2 regions of the Staphylococcus sp. mip270_02 genome follow, and region 2 is predicted to be linked to the other one. Evidence: riboswitches for the same ligand, from Rfam matches in the RefSeq annotation. Region 2 holds a riboswitch; the other holds the start of a gene.
What was found. A riboswitch is a leader RNA that binds a small molecule or an ion and turns the genes downstream of it on or off. The one in region 2 is predicted to bind FMN.

Region 1 (3,431 bases), 290 kb from region 2:
CATTCAGTTACAGCTACTAAGTCACCTTCATTCTCTCTATTTTCGTCATCTACAACGATAATACTGTCACCATTTTTTAATGCTTTTAAAGCTTTTTCTATACTATCTAATTGCATATTACCCCTCCTAAAATCCAAATGCTCTAAGTTTTTCTGGGCTCAATTCCGATTCGTTAGTATTTATAATTCGTTCAACATATTTGAATAACATATCAGTTTCTATATGCACTGGATCGCCAACACGTTTCTGATTTAAAATTGTTGATTTTCTTGTTTCTGGTATAAGATGAATATCAAACTCAGCTTCTTTTAGTTGGAAAATAGTTAAACTCACACCATCTACAGTAATTGAACCTTGACTAACCATTTGTTTAATTAGTGCAGTTGATGGTTTAATAGTAACGATTTTAGAGTTGTCTGATGCTTGTATACGTGTGATTTTAGCAACTTCATCTACATGACCTAAAACAAAGTGACCACCAAAACGACCTTGTCCACTCATAGCTCTTTCTAAATTCACTTCAGCAGATTGAGTTAATTGGTTTAAATATGTTTTATTCTCGGTACCTTTAATAACCTGAACTGAAAAACTTTGATGATCAAATTCCACCACCGTTAAACATGCACCGTTAACACTGATTGAATCTCCGATATGCATATCTGATAAAATTGTTTGGCACTCAATCTTTAAGTTAACTACAGACTGTTGCGTTGATACTTTTTTTATGGTTCCAATTTCTTCAACAATTCCTGTAAACACCGACGATCACTTCTTTCGTAACTCTAGTTTGATATTTTGCTCAAGCATTTGTGAATTTACAATTTCAAACTGTGGTACTTCTGATAGATTAAAAATACTTTCACTTTGGAAAAATTGATAACTACCAGAACCACCTATTATTTTCGGGGCGTAATATAATATTAGTTCGTTCGTAAATTTAGATTGAAGAAATTCCGAAGTCACTGTGGGCCCTGCCTCTACTAGCACACTTCCAATCCCTCTTTGATATAAATCTTTTAATATATTTTCAATTGAACAATTAGTTAATTCTATGATTTCTACATGTTCAATATTTGTTTTTAAATTTTTATTTTGAGTATAAATCCAAATTGGTTCATTTCTTAATTGAAAAATATCTAAATTAAAATCAATTTCACCAGTTTTAGATAAGATGACTTTTATAGGATGCTTACCTTCTTCAATACGTGTAGTATATTGTGGGTTATCTGCATGTATCGTGCCTTTACCTGTCAACACTGCATCGTGTTTATGACGTAGGTGAAAGACATCATTTTTTACTGCTTTATTAGTAATCCATTTACTTTCACCTTTATCAGTCGCTTGTTTACCGTCAAGACTACATGAGACTTTAACTGTAACCTCTGGAATAGATTCATTCTTAGCTATAAAGAAATCCCTATATAGTGATTCTGCCTCTGATTGAGGACGGAATATCACTTCAACGCCGGCCTGTCCTAATATGTCATCACCTTCAGAGGGTAATGTTGTGTCTTTAACTGCATAGACAACCTTTTTAATACCCGCTTCAATAATTTTATTTACACACGGTGGCGTCGAACCATAATGCGTACATGGCTCTAGCGAAATATATATAGTTCCTCCTCGCGCATTGTCTTGGGCCATATCCAAAGCTTGTACTTCAGCATGCTTACCACCTTTTTGCAAATGGGCTCCCATGCCAACAATATGGCCATCATTTACTACTACAGATCCAACTGGTGGGTTCAAACCCGTTTGGCCTTCTACCATTTTTGCTAATTGAATAGCGTAATTCAAATAATGACTCATTTTATCACCTCTAAAAAATAAAAAAACACCTGAACTTAACATTTCAGGTGTGGGATATATATTGATATAACATTTTTAGCAATAGTAAAATATACACTTATACATATTCAAATAAAAGTGTATGCTAAATAAACACTTAAAAAGTGCTATTTTCAAGTTATACTTCATTCTTTCTCCCATCCAGACTTTACTGTCGGCTCTAGAGTTTCACTAGATCAGCCACATTTGCTTCGACAAATGCAGGTCGCAGGCTTAATTTACTGCCGGTTGGGAATTTCACCCTGCCCCGAAAGAATATTTATGAAATTGTATTCGATGATTGAGTCAGGTAACTTTGAATAAGTTACAAAATAATGGTACTACACTTTTGAGAAAATGACAATTCTTATTATCTAAGTCGGTTTTGTTTTTTTATATTCTTTACAATACTACAATTTAAAGCACAAACAAATTAGTTTTAACCTGGTGACATCTAGTCAAATTATGAATAAACGTCACGATTAATCCACAACTTATTTAGTTAATTTATCATTGTGCAATTTATCCCTAAATAGTAAACTCCTTTATTTTGTAGTTAATAAATGGTCAACTACATTAACAGCTTGTTTTACAATCATCATTACGCCATTACGTGATTGGTTAATTCCATTTGTTAATTGGCCGAGCGCATACATATGTTTCAGTGTGCCATAGCGCGGACTTATAATTTGATTAGTTTCAGCAACAATTTGAATTCCACCAAGTGGATGCGCTTGTACAACCTGTCTGTTCTCGAGATTTAATACGAGTTGGTCATCGCCATCTAAATCTGCAAGTTGTGTCTTTGATCCTGTAGCATTAATTACAATATCATACTGTTCTACTGACGCATCTTTATATTTAAAGTTGAACTTATTATCATTATATTGAACATCCTCTAAATCACTCTTAATTTTAATCGTGCCATGGTTAATGTGATCAATCAATAATCGTGCTGTTTGAGGCGGCATCGGATTTGAATTCTCTTTTAATATAGGCTGATAATTAGTTAAAAACCGTTTTTGGTCCTCTCTACTTAAACTATTCCAAATCCAATTTAAATTTTCTTTCGTTAATTCAAGTATACTTTGTAATTTCCCTAATTCATCAGCATGTTCTAAATCATAAGTTAAATCTTTAATTGAATCACCTTGACTACGATGGATTAATGTTTCAACATCAATATTATGTAACGCACAATCTTTCAAGAACAACTTTATTGCCTCATCTAGGGGTACATTGCCAAAATGCTTGTGTTTTATTTCATTAAATTTTTCTGGAGTTACATATTCAAAGTCGATGTCAGGCATCACACCTCTTACACTTGGCAATCGTCCTTTTCGACTAGCAATAGTAATAGGTAGTTTAGGATGATGTGCCGTTACATAACGAATAACATCTAAACTTGCTAATCCTGTACCTATAATAGCGATTTCATCGGAATCTTGTACATCGTTTAATGTGTTATAGGTCGGATATGGTGTTTTAATATAACCACGTATCCCCTTTAAGCCATATGGATCATGGTATGACAGAGTACCAATAGTCAAAAAGACAACATCATACTTTTTACAATTTTCCATTTCTTTAGAAGTACAAACACA
Region 2 (3,431 bases):
ATGCATTGAAAGTGTTTAATAAGCTGTCATATGTATGCCGGGGATGGCTAATGATATTTTGAATTTGTTGTTCGTTGATGTTAGAATTACTAGAATATTGTTCGAATAAAGGATATTTTAGTTTAGGCATACTATGATACAATGATAAGAGTTGTTGACTACAGGCGTCAAAAAAGGTTTGATGCGATTTTTTACCTGTGATAATATTAAATATACTTTTTTCGGTTTTGTAATTATGTGACTGCGTGTATGCAAAATGAATTAAATTATACATGGATGCTCCCTCACTTTTATAAATCGAAAACATTTGAAAAAATGATAAACAGTGATTACAATAATATTTGTGTAATTATTGTAGCATTTTTGTCAAAGGAGGCGAAGAAATTGGCTAAATATACAATTGTTGATATGGACACATGCATAGCATGTGGCGCTTGCGGTGCCGCTGCCCCTGATATATATGACTATGATGACGAAGGTATCGCTTATGTAATACTAGATGATAACCAAGGTACTGCAGAGGTACCAGAAGAATTATATGAAGATATGGAAGATGCAATAGACGGATGCCCTACTGATTCTATTAAAATTGAAGAAGAACCATTTGATGGTGACGCGTTAAAATTTGAATAGAAATGCATTGTATTTAAGTGTAAACAAGTGGTTACCTTACTATTCCAATAGCATCATTTAACGACTTAGATGTAATTGAGTTTAAATCCGGGACATAAATAACTGTCTCGGATTTTTTGTATCCAGTTATTCTATAAAGTTGTATTACTCCAGTGAATTCATATTGTAAAAATGATTGAATTCTGGCTACTCACTTTTGAATTATTTACAATTCCACCTATAAATTCCCCAAAGTAACCTTAATATTTATATTTGAAATAAAAACGCCCTTCATTTCTCACTTGTTCAGTGGTACTTTGAAAGGCTTTTATCATTTCAGATAAAAAAGTTATATTACAAATTTAACGTGGTAATACGTTTTTTAATCGGTTATATAAAAGAATAAAGACAATTGAGATGATGACTCCTTTAATAATATTAAAAGGTATAACGCCTGATACAATAACTATTTTAATATTTTCTACTACATCAGATAGATTCATAATCATGCCATATAAAGGTAATAAAATAAAGTAGTTTAGTATACTTAGAACAATTGTCATAACTATCGTAGCTACACTAAGTCCTATAATTTGAGACTTGAGGGCGCCTTTATGTTTAGTGATGAAATAAGCTGTTAATAAAAAGCTTGATGCCGCTAAAAAGTTAGCTACAGGCCCTACTGGATCACCAACGTTGAATAGAAAATTGAGTAAGTTTTTAATAAATTCTACAATAAGTCCGGCAACAGGACCTAAAGTGAATGTCGCTAACAAAGCTGGTACGTCTCCAAAATCTAAAGTTAAATATGGTGGTAAAAATGGTATCGGAAACTTTATAAACATTAAAATAAATGCTACTGCACTCAACATACTAATAGTAATGAGGCGTTTTGTTTGTTGTTGCATATTAAATTATCTCCTTCCATTCATCTTTTTTCAGAATAGGAGGATATAATTGCACAACAAATAAACCCTCCATCTTCTCCCATCCAGACTATACTGTCGGCTCTAGATTCACACTAGATCAGCCATTAATCTATTAATTAGAAAAATGGGTCGCAGGCTTAAATTACTGCCGGTTGGGAATCGCACCCTACCCCGAAGATGAATTTCTTAAATTTTATAAATTTATCATAGCTTATTGCTCAGGTAAAAACAATAGACTTGCTTAAAATATATTAACGATGTAAATAAAATGGTTGAAAGTAGTATAAAAACTGCCAGCAAAGTATTTAACTTTGCCGGCAGTTTTTAAGCTATATATGGATAAATGAATTGCATATAAAAATATACTAAATATATGATCATTATTTCCAATTACTATTCTTATTTGTAATCATTGTTAATTGTTTATTGATCTAGCAATGATACTTAACTATTGTCGTCTTCAATTTCTGGTTTAGGTAAGGAAATGATAAAAGTAGTCCCTTTCCCTAATTTGCTTTTTACATCAATAGTACCGCCATGAGAATCAATAATCATACGACATATAAATAATCCCAACCCAGTTCCTTGTTTACCACGCTTACGTGCAGTATCTACTTTGTAAAAGCGATCAAAAACTTGTTGCAAATGTTCGGGTGCGATACCAGAACCGGTGTCGGATATATATAATATTTGTTCTGAATTAGTTTCACTTACCTCTATGTTGAGTGTATCTCCAGGTTCAGTATATCTAGATGCATTATCTATTAAATTAGTTAACACTTGTTCAATTCTGTCCGAATCAAAATACCATAAACGTTGTTGTGTATCTGGATTTAAACGCATATTTAATTCTAAATCCTTAGCATGCTTTTGATATTTTTGTTGCATTTTGTTGAGTAATGAATCAATTGGTTGTACAACTTTATTTACAGTTAAACCTTCAGCATCCATTCGCGCTACATTTAATAATTCATTGACCAACCTATTCAATCTTTTAGTTTCATCTAAGACGATAGATAATGATTCGTGAATTTCATCAGGCTCAGTTACGATACCATCAACAATAGATTCAGTATATCCTTGTAATAAGGATATAGGCGTACGTAATTCGTGAGAAACATTTGCAATAAAATCTTTTTTCATTTGATCCATATTATGCTCGTTTGTCATATCACGAATTATGGCTACGATACCACTTCTACCATCAGGCTGTATTTGCTCTATATAGCTAGTAATAATAACAAAATAACGTGTATTGATTTCATAAACTTCAAATTGCGTTTTTTTGCTACTAAATGTAAGCTCATTTTGTTCATCTAATTTCTCTAACGCATATTCATCTAACATTCGTAAAATTGTATTGGCTAATTTATTAGAGATAATAATTTCTTTTTGGTCATTAAATCCTAAAACGCCTTCAACCATGGAGTTAATTAGACTATCACGAATATTTTTAGAGGATGACAATGCGTCAATATGCTGTTGAATTTCAGAACTCATTGTATTAAATGTACGTGATAATTCACCAATTTCATCTTTAGAGTTAACTGGTACAACTTGAGCATAATCACCTTTGGAAACTTTTAGTGCTTGCGTTCTTAGATTACGTAGTGGTTTTGTTATACGTGACGATAAGAAGAATGCAAATACAGTTGTTATTGCTAAAAAGATGATAGCAGTGATTAAGATAATTACTGTAATAACATTATTGGTTTCTTCTATTGTCTTTAAGTCTTGATAGATAAATACGCCACTATATTTACTATTCGAACTATTTGATGCTTCGATATTTTTCGTTGGATAACCAATTAATACATATGTTCGTTGCTTATTATTAAAACTGACCGTCACATGTTCTGAAATTTGTTTGCCATGGTCAAAGACGCGATC

Region 1: another riboswitch for FMN. It lies ahead of ribD (bifunctional diaminohydroxyphosphoribosylaminopyrimidine deaminase/5-amino-6-(5-phosphoribosylamino)uracil reductase RibD); the one in region 2 lies ahead of ACW5YJ_RS08480 (ECF transporter S component).

What each region holds. Positions count from the first base shown of each region.
Region 1 covers NZ_CM132934.1:1,507,375-1,510,805, reverse strand. The annotation lists gene ACW5YJ_RS07140 (bifunctional 3,4-dihydroxy-2-butanone-4-phosphate synthase/GTP cyclohydrolase II) at 1-116, opposite strand, end outside; gene ribE (riboflavin synthase) at 127-759, opposite strand; gene ribD (bifunctional diaminohydroxyphosphoribosylaminopyrimidine deaminase/5-amino-6-(5-phosphoribosylamino)uracil reductase RibD) at 766-1,809, opposite strand; FMN riboswitch at 1,974-2,107, opposite strand; gene ACW5YJ_RS07125 (FAD/NAD(P)-binding protein) at 2,373-3,431, opposite strand, start outside.
Region 2 covers NZ_CM132934.1:1,794,091-1,797,521, reverse strand. The annotation lists gene ACW5YJ_RS08490 (helix-turn-helix domain-containing protein) at 1-274, opposite strand, end outside; gene ACW5YJ_RS08485 (ferredoxin) at 385-633, shown strand; gene ACW5YJ_RS08480 (ECF transporter S component) at 975-1,520, opposite strand; FMN riboswitch at 1,588-1,724, opposite strand; gene ACW5YJ_RS08475 (ATP-binding protein) at 1,986-3,431, opposite strand, start outside.